DNA from 2 places in the Mycobacterium sp. 134 genome. Region 1 is predicted to be linked to the other one. Evidence: riboswitches for the same ligand, from Rfam matches in the RefSeq annotation. Region 1 holds a riboswitch; the other holds the start of a gene.
The links. Region 1 has a riboswitch for glycine ahead of gcvP (aminomethyl-transferring glycine dehydrogenase). Riboswitches for the same ligand answer to the same signal wherever they lie in the genome.

Region 1 (7,406 bases):
TGGCCGCGCTCGACAGCCGGCTCAAGGCACTGCCGGACACCGCCTCGGTCGGGTTGTGGACCTTCGACGGCACCGAGGGCCGCTCCGAGATCTCGACCGGACCGTTGGCCGAACCGGTGAACGGACAACGCCGCTCCGATGCGCTGACCTCGACGCTGGACGAACAGTCCGCGTCCGGTGGCGGCGCGGTGTCGTTCACCACCCTTCGGATGCTCTACACCGAGGCACTGTCGAAATACCGTGAGGGCCAGACCAACTCGATTCTGGTGATCACCACCGGGCCACACACCGATCAGAGCCTGGACGGGGCAGGGTTGCAGGAGTACATCCGCGGCGCATTCGACTCTGCCCGCCCGATCGCGGTCAACGTGATCGATTTCGGCAGCAGCTCCGACCGGGCCACCTGGGAGGCTGTCGCACAGGCCAGTAGCGGCACCTACCAACACATCTCCAGCTCGGCCTCGCCCGAGTTGACCACCGCCGTCAACACCTTGCTGGGCTGATCCGCGAGCAGGCGATGTCACACGTCACGGTTAACGTGGCGCTGTGACCGCGTACTGGATAAACACGATCAGCCGGGCGCACGTACTGCGGGGCGTCGCCGGCGGCTTCACGCAGGCCAACCACGGAAAGGCCGACGGGGTACGTCGGCTCAGTCGTGGTGACGAGATCATCTTCTACTCACCCAAGTCGGACTACCCCGACGGAGCCGTGCTGCAGACGTTCACGGCCCTCGGAACAGTCACCGACGACGAGCCCTACCAAGTCGAGATGAGTCCCGACTTCCATCCGTACCGGCGCCATGTGGCTTTCGCCGACTGCGTCGAGACACCCATCCGGCCGCTCATCGACGAACTCGATTTCATCGAGGACAAGCGCCGCTGGGGCTACCGGTTCCGGTTCGGCCTGTTCCGCATCGACCAACACGACTTCGAGCTCATCCGTTCGGCGATGACACCGTCACCCTGACAGGGGCCGGGCGCAACCGGCAGCCGCAGGGGCCGTCAGGCGAACGCCTCGACCGGCGGGCATGAACACACCAGGTTCCGGTCACCGTAGGCGCCGTCGATGCGCCGCACCGGCGGCCAGACCTTGGGACGGAATCCCTTGCCCAGCGGGTAGGCAGCCTGCTCGCGGGTGTAGGGGTGGTCCCAGTCGGCCACCAGCAGGCACTCGGCGGTGTGCGGGGCGCCGCGCAAGGGGTTGTCGTCCACCGACCACTCCCCCGAGCCGACCCGGTCGATCTCGGCGCGGATGGCGATCATCGCGTCGCAGAACGCGTCGACCTCGGCCAGGCTCTCGCTCTCGGTCGGCTCGACCATCAACGTGCCGGCCACCGGGAAGCTCATGGTCGGTGCGTGGAAACCGTAGTCCGCCAGTCGCTTTGCCACATCGTCGACGGTCACGCCGGTGGCCTTGGTGATCCCGCGCAGATCCAGGATGCACTCGTGGGCGACCATGCCGTTCTCGCCGGTGTAGAGGACCGGGTAGTACTCGTCGAGCCTGCGGGCCACGTAGTTGGCCGACGCGATCGCGGTCAGGGTCGCCGCGCGCAGACCTTCGGCGCCCATCATCCGGATGTAGGCCCAGGTGATCGGCAGGATCGACGCCGACCCGTACGGTGCCGACGACACGGTGAGCTCATCGGGCAGTTCGTCGGCCAGCGGATGGCCCGGCAGGAACGGAGCCAGATGCGACCGCACCGCGACCGGCCCGACACCGGGCCCGCCGCCGCCGTGCGGGATGCAGAACGTCTTGTGCAGGTTCAGGTGGCTGACGTCACCCCCGAAGCGACCCGGCCGCGCCAGACCGACCAGCGCGTTGAGGTTCGCGCCGTCCACATAGACCTGTCCGCCCACGTCGTGCACCGCAGCGCAGATGTCGGCGACGTCGTGCTCGTACACCCCGTGCGTCGACGGGTAGGTGATCATCAGCGCCGCAACACGATCCGCGTGTTCGGCGATCTTCGCACGCAGGTCGTCGAGGTCGACATCGCCGTTCTCACGGCACGCCACCACCACGACGCGCATGCCGGCCAGTGCCGCCGAGGCCGCGTTGGTGCCGTGTGCGCTCGACGGGATCAGGCAGAGGTCGCGGTCGGTGTCTCCCCGTGAGACGTGGTAGGCCTTGATCGCCAGCAGTCCGGCGTACTCGCCCTGCGAACCGGCATTGGGCTGCAACGAGATCTGGTCGTAGCCGGTGATCCCGGTGAGCCAGTCCTGCAGATCGGCGATCAGTTTGCGCAGTCCCGGATTGTCCGATGCCGGCGCGAACGGGTGCTGACGGCCGAACTCGGGCCAGGTGATCGGCTCCATCTCAGCGGCCGCGTTGAGCTTCATCGTGCAGGAGCCCAGCGGAATCATGCTGCGGTCCAACGCGATGTCCTTGTCCGCCAACGCCCGGAGGTAACGCATCATCTCGGTCTCGGTGCGGTACTTGTTGAACGCCGGGTGCGTGAGGAATTCCGAGGTCCGCGTCACGACGCCCGCCGACACCGGTTCGGCGGCCGAGACGCCGAACGCCTCCAGTACCGCGGCCACATGCGCATCGGTGGTCGCCTCGTCGCAGGACACCGACACGTGATCGGCATCCACGCGCCACAGGTTGATCCCCTTGGCCTTGGCGGCCGCGACCACCGCGTCGGCGCGTCCGGGAACCCGGGCCAGCACGGTGTCGAAGTACTTGTCGTGCACCAGCGCATCGCCCAGCGCGCCGGCGATCGCCGAGGCGTGGCCGTGCACGCGGCGGGCGATCGCAGTCAGTCCTTGAGCGCCGTGATAGCTGGCGTACATCGCGGCCATCACCGCCAGCAGCACCTGTGCGGTACAGATGTTGCTGGTCGCCTTGTCCCGGCGGATGTGCTGCTCGCGGGTCTGCAGCGCCAGGCGGTAGGCCGGCGCGCCGTCGGCGTCGACGGAGACGCCGACGAGCCGGCCCGGCAACTGCCGGGCATGCTTGGCGTGCACGGCCAGATAGCCGGCGTGGGGTCCACCGAATCCCATTGGCACGCCGAACCGTTGGCTCGTTCCGAAGGCCACGTCGGCGCCGATCTCGCCGGGCGGGGTGATCACGGTCAGCGCCAGCAGGTCGGCACCGACGGCGACAAGCGCGCCGTGCTCGTGGGCTGCGCTGATCAGCGCGGACCAATCGCCTACCCGCCCGCTCGCTCCGGGCAGTTGCACGATGACACCGAAGAACTCGCCGTCCGGAAGTCCCTGGCGCAGATCGGCCGTGACGATCTCGATGCCGAGCGGCTCCGCCCGGGTGGCCAGCACGGCCGCGGTCTGCGCGTACACGTCGGTGTCGACCAGGAGTCGATTCGCCTTGGACTTGGTCGCGCGGTGCATCAGCGTCATGGCCTCGGCCGCGGCGGTGCCCTCGTCGAGCATCGAGGCGTTGGCCACCTCGAGGCCGGTCAGATCCGAGACCATGGTCTGGAAGTTCAGCAGGACCTCGAGACGGCCCTGGCTGATCTCGGGCTGGTACGGCGTGTACGCGGTGTACCAGGCGGGGTTCTCAAGAATGTTGCGCCGCAGCACGGCGGGCGTGAAGGTGTCGAAGTAGCCCTGACCGATCATCGAGACCGCGGTGGTGTTGGAGTCGGCCAACGCGCGCAGCTCGGCCAGTGACTCCTCCTCGGTGGCCGGCGCGGGCAGACCCTCCAGGCCCGGGGCGACACCACCGGACGACAGCGCGTCGAGGATGCCTGCCGGAAGCGCCTTGGCAGCGAGCTCGTCGAGGGATGCCACGCCGATCACGTCGAGCATGGTGCTGACGGCGGAGGCGTCCGGGCCGATGTGACGATCGGAGAAACGCGATTGATGCTGGTCGGACACGACACTCTCCTGAGGCGCAGACGTGCTCAGACGTCGTAGCAGTCCCTCTCCCTCTGTCGTCGACCCGGTCCGGGTGCCTGAGAGATTCAGCCCCGGTGCAGGACTTTTCCCCATGGGCGGGTGCCCAGCGGGCACCGCTTTCCAGAGGCATCGGGGCCTGGCGCGGTCCTGGGTGCCTGAGAGGTTGACGGAGAGGTATTGCTCCTTCGGCGTCCGTGGCTGGCTGTCACGAAGCTCTCCCGCGCGAGGGCGATGCGTCCCTCATCTTACCGGGCATCCACTGGCTTCTCCGCATAGCGTGCACCGACGCGCAGGTGCCCCGCATCACCGGATGCGGGGCGCCTAGGTGTCTGGTCGGGAGGGAGGGTCAGCCGATCTTGCGGTCGCGGCTTTTGCGCCGCGACGCCAGCTCATCCTCGGGTGATGCGATGGACTCGCCGCCGTCGGCACGCTCGCCCGGGAAATCGGCGATGGTGCCGGTCAGCTCACGCATGGCGCCGGATACCGCGATGCCGAACACGCCCTGACCGCCCTGCAGCAGGTCGACAACCTCTTCGGCGGACGTGCACTCGTAGACCGTGGTGCCGTCGGAGAACAGGGTGATGTTGGCCAGATCCTGCACGCCTCGTTGGCGCAGGTGGTCGACCGCGACCCGGATGTTGTGCAACGAGATACCGGTGTCGAGCAACCGCTTGACGATCTTGAGGACCAGAACGTCCTTGAACGAGTAGAGGCGCTGGCTGCCCGAACCGGCCGCGCCCCGGATGGAGGGAACCACCAGGGAGGTGCGCGCCCAGTAATCGAGCTGCCGGTAGGTGATCCCGGCGATCTGGCACGCGCTCGGGCCGCGATAACCGACGAGTTCGTCAGGAACCGAATCGTCGGGGAACAGCCCACCCTGCACGGGTTCGCCGGCCGGCCTGACAGGCGGCTCCGCGCCGCTCCCGGTGGTCAGATCCAGCTCTTCCTGCCGTGGCGTGTCACCCACTGTGAATCCTCTCGCCGTTCGAACTCGCCCGCGTCGTACTACTACGTCATGTACCGCGGCCACCTGTGCCGCGGCGGTTTGCTGCGAGCTCGAATGTGTCGAGCATACGCTTCCCGCCGAGCCCTGAATGCCCGCTGCAGAGAAAGTATGGCGCCCGAATTCCCGCCCGATCGGCTCCCGCGCCGCGTGTTGACACCGGTATGCCCACTTGAGACGTATCCGTGATCTGCGACGGCGCAGCGGCGCGGGCGGCGGTCATGTGGCCTTGAAGTCGTCCGGGGAAACGCTGTCCAGGAATTCCTTGAACTTCTCGACCTCGTCCTCGCGGACAGTGCCTGCAGCCTCTTCGTCGTTCTCGTCCGGGATCAGCAGGCCGGCCTCGGCCAGCACCGCCTCCTCCACGTAGATCGGGACGCCGACACGCAGGGCGATCGCCACCGAGTCCGAGGGCCTGGCCGACACCTTGATGTCGCGGTCGAAGATCAGGTCGGCGTAGAAGGTGCCTTCCTGCAGGTCGACGATCCGCACCTCTTTGAGCGAATGCCCAAGGGCGGTAATGACATCTCGGATCAGGTCGTGGGTGAGCGGCCGGGCGGGCTCGACGCCCTGCTGTTCCAGCGCGATCGCGGCAGCCTCCGACTGCCCGATCCAGATCGGTAGGTAGCGATCACCGTTGGATTCCCGCAAAAGCAACACGGGCTGGTTCTGCGGCTGTTCCACCCGAATGCCGACCACGCGAACCTCAGCCATCTGTGCCTGCCCTCCGCACCGCCGTGCCGTTTCGTCGAATCTTCGTCCGTCGCACTGTCCGCCATCACCACATTGCCAGGGGTCCCGACGTAGACGAACTGGCCGTCAAAACGAGTCTAGTCCTCAGCGATCCAGAACGTCGCGTACGGCGGACTTGATGAGCGACGTGTGCAGGGTGATCGCCAGGGCGGCCACCTCACGCGCCAGATCGTCGGCGCGGTCGCGGGCTCCGGCCTTGCTCGCCTTGCCCACGGGGCCCGCGATCTGGGCGATCAGGTCGGATTGCCGGTCCGCCGCGGAGCGGAACGCCCGCAGGTGTCGGGGCTCGACACCGTAGTCACCGAGGGCGCGCGCACACTGCGCGATCACCACGGAATGTTCATCGAAAAGCCCGGCCCGGCGGTGATGATGCCGTTGCGCACCAGCGCCCCCAGCATCTCGTCGTCGATGCCCGACCGGGCCAACAGATCTTCGCGGGACAGCCGGACCTGCGGCGGCGCCACCGCCGAAACACCGGCGGCGCCGTCCGGCGAGCCGTCCCCACCCTCGGATACCGGCACCAAACGCGGCACACCGTAGGCGGATCCCGCCTGTGGCAACTCACCGTCGGGTTGGGCGTCCAACTGGGCCTTGATCACCTTCAACGGCAGGTACTGGTCACGCTGCGCGGTCAGGATGAACCGCAATCGCGCACAGTCGTACGCGGTGAACCGCCGGTACCCCGACGCGGTGCGCTGCGGCGTGACTAGTCCCTCTGCCTCGAGGAATCGGATCTTGGAGATGCTGATGTCCGGAAAGTCGCCCCGCAGCAGGTCCAGCACTGCGCCGATCGACATCCCGGCCAGTGCAGGTCTGTCGGGGGCAGTCATCGGCTAGCTGGCGGAGCCGCTGTCGTCGTCAGAGCGGGGACCGGTGAGGAACACCAGCCGGAACTTCCCGATCTGCACCTCGTCGCCGTTGGCGAGAACGGCCGAATCGACCGGCTCGCGGTTGACATACGTCCCGTTGAGGCTGCCGACGTCGACAACCTGGAACTCGCCGCTCTCCAACCGGAACTCGGCGTGTCGCCGGCTCACCGTCACGTCATCGAGAAAAATATCGCTGTCCGGGTGACGACCCGCCGACGTGGTCGGCTGATCGAGCAGGAAACGCGATCCGGCGTTCGGTCCGCGCTTGACGACGAGCAATGCCGAACCCGCGGGCAGGCCCTCGACACCGGATACGGCGCCTTCGGTACCGGCCGCTGCGGGCGCATCCAGTTCGTTCAAGAAGTCCGCACGGAAAACCGATGTGGTTTCCACCGTCACGTCTTCCGACTGGTCGGCCCCCAAATTGCTGTCCTTGTCCGTCACCCGCTGCTCCTCACTGGCTGCTGTGGCGTTGCCCGGCGTGGCCCCAGCCCATCGTCGGTCTCATGTCGACCGTACCGCGCATCAGGCATCGTTGGGTCCACCACCGCCGGATCCGATGGGGAAGATATCTGCGCGCCGGGCACGGCCCGACCGGTCTTGGCGACCGGCCGTGGAAACCCTAACAATTACTCACTCGGTCACGGCGGCGCGGTAGCCGTCCGCGTCGAGCAAACCGGCCAGCGCGTCCTCGAGCGTGCCCTCCTCGAGCCGCAGATCGACCAGCCAGCCTTCGCCGTAGGGGTCGGAGTTGACCAGCTGCGGGCTACCGTCCAGATCACCGTTGACCGCAACGACTTTCGCTGCCACGGGGGCGTACAGGTCCGACACCGACTTGGTCGACTCGACCTCGCCGAACGCATCGCCCGCGGCCAGCTGGGCACCGACGTCGGGCAGCTGCACGAACACCACATCGCCGAGGGC
Region 2 (7,406 bases), 3.0 Mb from region 1:
GAGGTGGCCCGGGCCGCGGCGGTCGACATCGGCGTCGCCAATCAGGAGGGCTGTGCCAATGCCCGGGTGATCTACGTCTTGAGCGGAACCGATGAGGCCGGGGTCGACACGGCGAACCGCTTCGGCGAGATGATCTACCAAGAACTGACCGCGCTCCCCGAGTTCGTCAGCACCGCACCGCGGTATCCGAACCGCGACCTGCTCGAGTATGTGGAGTCGTCGCGGTTGACCGAGGACTTCTACCGGGTGGTCGGTGGCCGCAACCGCGAGGGCGCGATCATCGTGTCGCAGTTCGACTCCCAGGTGGACTACTCGTCGATGCTGTCCGGGCGGGTGGCCAACGTGGTGCCGGTCGACAGCATCGACAAGGTCACCGAAGCCGTCAACTCCTACACCCAGACGATCGGCATCTACCCGGAGTCACTGAAGCGGCGACTACGCGACACCCTCGGACTGTTCGGTGCGCAGCGGCTCACCAGCCTGGGGTATGCCTGCAGCGTGCCCATCGCTGCGCCGCAGGACGGTATCGAACCGATCCGGCGGATGTGCAAATGGATCGTCGAGGAATCGTGCGACCCTGATGCGGTGACCCCGCTGTGGCGCCTTGCCGCGGCAACGACGGAGGCATAGATGTCTGTACCGACCGCACTCGACATGGTCGACGGGATCGACCTGGGCGGCAAGACGTGTGTGATCACCGGTGCCACTTCAGGACTCGGTCGGGAGTCGGCGCGGGCCCTGGCCGTGGCCGGTGCCCATGTGGTGCTGGCCGCACGCAGCCCCGACGCGTTGACCGAGTCCGCCGACCGGATCCGCTCCGAGGCGCCGGGGGCGCGGGTCTCCACGGCCCGGCTGGACCTGGCCTCGCTGGCCGGTGTCCGGGCCGGTGCCGAGTCGATCAGCAGGATCGCCCCGGTCATCGATGTCCTGATGAACAACGCCGGCGTCATGTTCACCCCTTTCGGCCGCACTGCCGATGGATTCGAAATGCAGTTCGGGACAAACCATCTCGGCCATTTCGAACTGACCCGCCTGCTCACGCCGCAGCTGTCCGCCGCGAACGGGGCCCGGGTGGTGATCCTGTCCTCTGACGGTCACACGATGGCCGACGTCGACCTCGACGATCCCAACTGGGAGCGGCGAAGCTACGACAAGTTCCTCGCCTACGGGGCGTCGAAAACCGCGAACATCCTGCACATGGTCGAACTCGACCGGCAGCTCGGCGGCCGGGGGGTACGCGCCTGTTGCGTGCACCCGGGCGTCGTCGCCACCTCGCTGGCCCGGCACATGACCCGCGACGATTTTGCGGCGCTCAACGACATCACGCCCGCGAGACCGAGCGCGGAGACCGAACGTATCGACGTCCGTCACGACTTCGTGCTCCCCGACCAGGGGGCGGCGACGCAGGTGTGGGCCGCGGTGAGCCCGGAGTTGACCGGGGTCGGTTCGGTGTACCTGGCAGACTGCCGGATCCGGCCCGAACTCGTCCCGTATGCGGTCGATCCGGACCGGGCGGCACAGCTGTGGGGCCTGTCGGAATCACTGTGCAGCTGACCGGCTTTGCCGGGCCATCGGTAAGGTCGGTGGCCATGGATCGAACGCAGCGGCGCAAGCAGGAAGTGCGCGAGCGCATACTGCAGGCCGCATTCGATCTGTTCCTGTCGCAGGGCGTCGACGCCACCAAGATCGAGGACATCTGCGAGCGGGCCGACGTTGCGAACCGGACCTTCTTCAACCACTTCGCCACCCGGCAGGACATGCTGGCCGCGCTGGCCGAGCAGCGGTTGCTCAACCTTCAGGAGGTGTTGCGCGACCGGTCGGGCGAGCCGGTGCCGGCGCGACTCATCGGGCTTTTCGACGACATCGCCGGCACGCTGACCCGGTCCGGCGACACCTACCGCGAACTGATCGGGGCGTTGTTCGCCACCACCGGATTGCGGCTGCCGCGGGGCTACGGACTGCACCAGACGTTCGTCGAACTGATCGAGGACGGTGTCGCGCGGGGGGAGGTCACGCGTAAACACGATCCGCGCACCCTGGCCGACATCATCGTCGGCGCGTTGGTCGGCGGCGTCATCAGCTGGACCACCGAGGAGAGCTACTCGCTCGACGCAGGCCTGCACGACCTGGCCGTTGCGCTGGTGGACCTGCTGCAGGCGGACTGAGGCGGGCGTATCCGACGTCAGTCGACGCCGAGCATCACCTCGGTCGACTTGACCAGCACCGTCGCCGCGGTGCCCGGCGCCAGACCCAGTTCCTCGACGGCTTCCTTCGTGATGGAGGCCGTGACGATCTGGTCACCGCCGTCGAGCTTGACCTTCACGGTCGCCATGACCGCGCCGATCGTGACCTCGGTGACCGTGCCGGTGAGCTGGTTACGGGTGGACAGACGCATCGCGGACCTCCGTCGATCAGTGGCTGACGTGCGGCTCTGACGATAGGCGCTTGTGCGATTGCTCAAAGGCACTCGCCAGTGTTTGGGCATTGTCTGCTCGCTGCGGGCGTGCACCGGGAGTGATGCTGACTGTCAACACCCGGCGAGTCGAAAGGCTGGAAACCACAGATGAGCACGCATGACGGCATCATCGGCGCACTGCCCGCCACCCAGGTCCCGCGCTACGCCGGGAAGGGCACCTTCGCCCGGATCGCCGACATCCACGAGGTGTCCGACTACGACATCGCGATCCTCGGCGTGCCCTTCGACGGCGGCACCTCCTACCGGCCCGGTGCCCGATTCGGTCCGATGGCGGTCCGGCAGGCCGCGCGCACCCTCCGTCCCGGCTATCACGTCGAACTCGGCGTCGCGCCGCTGGAGCACGTGCAGGTGGTCGATGCCGGAGACGTCGCCGTCACGCCGTACAACATCGACGAGGCCTGCCGGCAGATCCAGGATCACGCCTCCGACATCCTCACCGGCGGCGACCGTCGCATCGTGTCCATCGGCGGTGACCACACCATCGCGCTGCCGAACCTGCGGGCCCTGCACGCCAAGCACGGTCCCGTCGCGCTGGTCCACTTCGACGCGCACCTGGACACCTGGGACACCTACTTCAACGCGCCGGTCACGCACGGCACGATCTTCCGCCGGGCGTTCGAGGAGGGGTTGCTGATCGAGGATCACTCGATCCACGTCGGCATCCGCGGCCCGATCTACGACCAGATCGATCTCGACGACGACGCCCGCATGGGATTCAAGATCATCCGGGCGGGCGACCTCGACGTGATCGGCACCGACGCGGCCGTCGACGTGGTGCGCCGCCGGGTCGACGACCTCCCGGTGTACCTGTCCATCGACATCGACGTGCTCGACCCGGCGTTCGCCCCGGGCACCGGCACACCCGAATCCGGTGGTCTGACCTCGCGCGAGCTGCTGAAGATGCTGCGCAAGATGTCCGGCCTCAACATCGTCGGCGCCGACGTCGTCGAGGTGGCCCCCGCCTACGACCATGCCGAAATCACCAGCGTGGCGGCGGCCACGGTGGTGTTCGACATCGTGTCGCTCATGGTCGCCGGACGGCAGTCGAATCTGCCCGTCAACGGTGAGGTTGCGGCCACGGCGCCCTGATCGAGTAGCATCCGTCACATAACTCAATACGTCGATGACGCATTGTGGGAGAACCTCCGATTCCGGAGGCGCCGTAGGAGCAACTCCTCCCCGGGAATCTCTCAGGCCCAATACCGCAGTGTCGAGACAACTCTGGAGAACAGCGCGATCGCAGGATCGGGCTTACCGAAGGGGAAAGGCGCAACGCGCTAAAACTCTCAGGTTTCAGGACAGAGCGGGGAGGTGTCACTTCACGACGCATCGTGTAACCGCGGTGCCCGAAACCGGAGTCACCTCATGCCTGAGTGCACCGCAATTGTCCACGACGACAACTCTTTTCGCGACCGACACATCGGCCCTGACCGAGTGGGCGAGCGGCGCATGCTCGATGTTCTCGGATTCGCCAGCACCGATGAGTTGATCGACAGCGCGGTGCCCCGGCAGATCCGCTGCACCGACGGCTTGCGGCTGCCCGCCGCGCGATCCGAACAGCAGGTCCTCGCGGCACTGCGCGAGCTGGCCGACCGCAATCAGCCGCGGATTCAGATGATCGGCCTCGGCTACCACGACACCATCACCCCCGCGGTCCTGCGCCGCAACATGCTCGAGTCGCCGGCCTGGTACACCGCATATACGCCGTACCAGCCGGAGATCTCGCAGGGCAGGCTCGAGGCGCTGCTGACGTTCCAGACGCTGATCGAGGACCTGACGGCGCTGCCGGTCGCCGGTGCGTCGCTGCTGGATGAGGCCACCGCGGTGATGGAGGCGGTGCTGTTGATGCGGCGGGCCAACAAGACGGTGTCGTCCAACCGTGTGGTGCTGGACGCCGATTGCCTGCCGCAGACCCTCGCGGTGGTGCGTGGGCGGGCCGAAGCCGTCGGAGTCGAGGTGGTGGTCGCCGATCTGACCGGGGCACTGCCCGACGGCGACGCCTTCGGCGTCGTCTTCCAGTCCCCGGGCGCCAGCGGAGTGGTGCGTGACCTCGCCCCGCTCGTCGCCGCGGCACACGAGCGCGGCATGCTCACCACGGTCGCCGCCGACCTGCTGGCGCTGACCCTGATCACGGCCCCCGGCGAGCAGGGCGCCGACATCGCGGTGGGCTCGGCGCAGCGGTTCGGTGTGCCGTTGTTCTTCGGCGGTCCCCACGCCGGCTACATGGCGGTGCGGTCCGGTCTGGAGCGCATGCTGCCCGGCCGCCTGGTCGGGGTATCTGTCGATGTGGCAGGCAAGCCCGCCTACCGGCTCGCACTGCAGACCCGCGAGCAGCACATCCGCCGCGACAAGGCGACCAGCAACATCTGCACCGCGCAGGCATTGCTGGCCAACGTCGCAGCCATGTACGCCGCCTACCACGGGCCGGAAGGGTTGCGCGCCATCGCAACCCGCGTCCATGGTCATGCCGTCACCCTGGCCGACGGTCTGCGTGCCGCGGGGCGCGAGATCGCGCACGACTCGTTCTTCGACACCGTGCAGGTGCGGGTCCCTGGCACCGCCCACGAGATCGTGGCGGCCGCGGACCGGGCCGGTATCAACCTTCGTCTGGTCGACGCCGACCGCGTCGGCATCACCTGCGACGAGTGCACCACCGAGGACGTGGTCGGGCGCGTGCTCGAGGTGTTCGGTGCTTCGCCGGTGGCCACCGATCGTCCGTTCGCGCTGCCTGCCGGTCTGCTTCGCACGTCGGAGTACCTGCAGCACCCCGTGTTTCACACGCATCGATCCGAAACCGCGATGTTGCGTTTCCTGCGGGAACTCTCGGACCGGGATCTGGCGCTGGACCGCACCATGATCCCGCTCGGGTCCTGCACCATGAAGCTCAACGCCGCGGCGGAGATGGAACCGATCAGCTGGCCCGGGTTCGCCGGTATCCACCCGTACGCGCCTGCAGAACAGACCGCGGGGTACCTCGAGCTGATCGGCAATCTGGAAACCTGGCTGGCCGAGATCACCGGCTACGACCGGGTTTCGTTGCAGCCCAACGCCGGATCCCAGGGGGAGCTCGCGGGCCTGCTGGCCATCAACGCCTACCACCGGTCCCGCGGCGAGGACCACCGCGACGTCTGCCTCATCCCGCAGTCGGCACACGGCACCAATGCGGCCTCGGCCGTCCTGGCCGGGATGCGCGTGGTCGTCGTGCAGACGGCGGCCAACGGCAACATCGATCACGACGATCTGGAGGCCAAGCTCGCCGCCCACGACGGGCAGGTCGCGGCGATCATGCTCACCTACCCGTCCACTCACGGGGTGTACGAAACCGACGTCCGCACCGTGTGCGATCTCGTCCACCGCGCCGGCGGACAGGTCTACGTCGACGGCGCCAACCTGAACGCTCTTGTGGGACTTGCCAAACCTGGCGAGTTCGGCGGCGATGTGTCACATCTCAACCTGCACAAGACGTTCTGCATCCCGCACGGCGGCGGTGGCCCGGGCGTCGGACCCGTCGCGGTCCGCGCGCACCTGGCCCCGTTCCTGCCCGGTGACCCGCTGCGGGACGGACCGGCGCCGGTATCGGCCGCCAACTACGGTTCGGCCGGCATTCTGCCGATCACCTGGGCATACCTGGCACTGATGGGCCCCGACGGCTTGACCGCGGCAACCAAGACCGCGGTGCTGGGGGCCAATTACCTGGCGACATCGCTGGCCGAGCACTACCCGGTGCTCTACACCGGGGAAACCGGGTTGGTCGCACACGAGTGCATCCTCGATCTGCGCGAGATCACCAAGCGCACCGGAGTGACCGCGGAAGATGTGGCAAAGCGGTTGATCGACTACGGTTTCCACGCCCCGACCCTGTCCTTCCCCGTCAGCGGAACGCTCATGGTGGAGCCCACCGAATCCGAGGACCTGGCCGAACTGGACCGGTTCATCGAAGCCATGATCAGCATCCACGACGAGATCAGCCGGGTCGGCTCGGGAGAGTGGGCGCTCGAGAACAGCCCGCTGCGGCAGGCTCCGCACACCGCCGAGCAGGTCACCGACGCCGAGTGGGTCCTGCCGTACAGCAGGCAGTACGCGGCGTATCCCGTTGCTTCCCTGCGGCTCAACAAGTACTGGCCGCCGGTCCGCCGCATCGACGGCGTGCACGGCGACCGCAACCTCGCCTGCTCGTGCCCTGCGCCAGAGGCATTCCAAACCGACACCGCCGAGATCCTCCAGGAGGTTTTTGCATGACCGACAACCACACCCCGGCCTCACCGCTGCTCGATGAACATCGGGGACTGGGTGCCGCGTTCACCGACTTCGCCGGCTGGGCGATGCCGTTGAAGTACGGCAGTGAACTGGCCGAGCACAAGGCGGTCCGTGAGACGGCCGGGCTGTTCGACCTGTCCCACATGGGCGAAATCGCCATCACCGGACCTCAAGCCGGCGAGGCGCTGGACTTCGCCCTGGTCGGCGAGGCGTCCAAGATCGGCACCGGCCGGGCCAAATACTCGCTCATGTGCGACGCCGATGGCGGCGTGATCGACGATCTGGTCGTCTACCGGCTCGCCGACGACCGCTTCCTGGTGGTCGCCAACGCCGCGAACGCCCCCACGGTGGCACGCGAACTGTCGAGCCGGGCAGCGCAATTCGATGCCGACGTCGACGACCAGTCGACCAGCACCGCGCTGATCGCCGTTCAGGGGCCCGCGGCGGAAGGCATCGTCAGCTCACTGGTGCCCGACGAGCAGCTGGAACTGGTCGCGCATCTCAAGTACTACGCGGTGACCGCGGCACAGGTCGCCGGTATCGATGTGCTGTTGGCGCGCACCGGCTACACCGGCGAGGACGGCTTCGAGCTCTACGTGCCCAACTCGCAGGCGGTGGCGTTGTGGCGGGCCCTGCTGACGGCCACCACCGAGGTCGGTGGGTTGCCCGCGGG

Region 2: it holds a riboswitch for glycine, as region 1 does, so the genes downstream of both, gcvP (aminomethyl-transferring glycine dehydrogenase) here and gcvP (aminomethyl-transferring glycine dehydrogenase) in region 1, are expected to answer to the same signal.

The regions. Positions count from the first base shown of each region.
Region 1 is NZ_JBLVUN010000008.1:2,971,742-2,979,147, reverse strand. It holds gene ACNQVK_RS19025 (substrate-binding domain-containing protein) at 1-503, shown strand, start outside; gene ACNQVK_RS19020 (EVE domain-containing protein) at 547-969, shown strand; gene gcvP (aminomethyl-transferring glycine dehydrogenase) at 1,005-3,836, opposite strand; glycine riboswitch at 3,990-4,088, opposite strand; gene ACNQVK_RS19010 (MerR family transcriptional regulator) at 4,204-4,824, opposite strand; gene ACNQVK_RS19005 (bifunctional nuclease family protein) at 5,080-5,574, opposite strand; partial or broken gene ACNQVK_RS19000 (MerR family transcriptional regulator) at 5,698-6,443, opposite strand; gene garA (glycogen accumulation regulator GarA) at 6,447-6,926, opposite strand; gene gcvH (glycine cleavage system protein GcvH) at 7,116-7,406, opposite strand, start outside.
Region 2 is NZ_JBLVUN010000008.1:6,016,214-6,023,619, reverse strand. It holds gene ACNQVK_RS33785 (acyl-CoA reductase) at 1-630, shown strand, start outside; gene ACNQVK_RS33780 (SDR family NAD(P)-dependent oxidoreductase) at 631-1,554, shown strand; gene ACNQVK_RS33775 (TetR/AcrR family transcriptional regulator) at 1,590-2,165, shown strand; gene ACNQVK_RS33770 (TOBE domain-containing protein) at 2,183-2,395, opposite strand; gene speB (agmatinase) at 2,564-3,565, shown strand; glycine riboswitch at 3,601-3,691, shown strand; gene gcvP (aminomethyl-transferring glycine dehydrogenase) at 3,842-6,715, shown strand; gene gcvT (glycine cleavage system aminomethyltransferase GcvT) at 6,712-7,406, shown strand, end outside.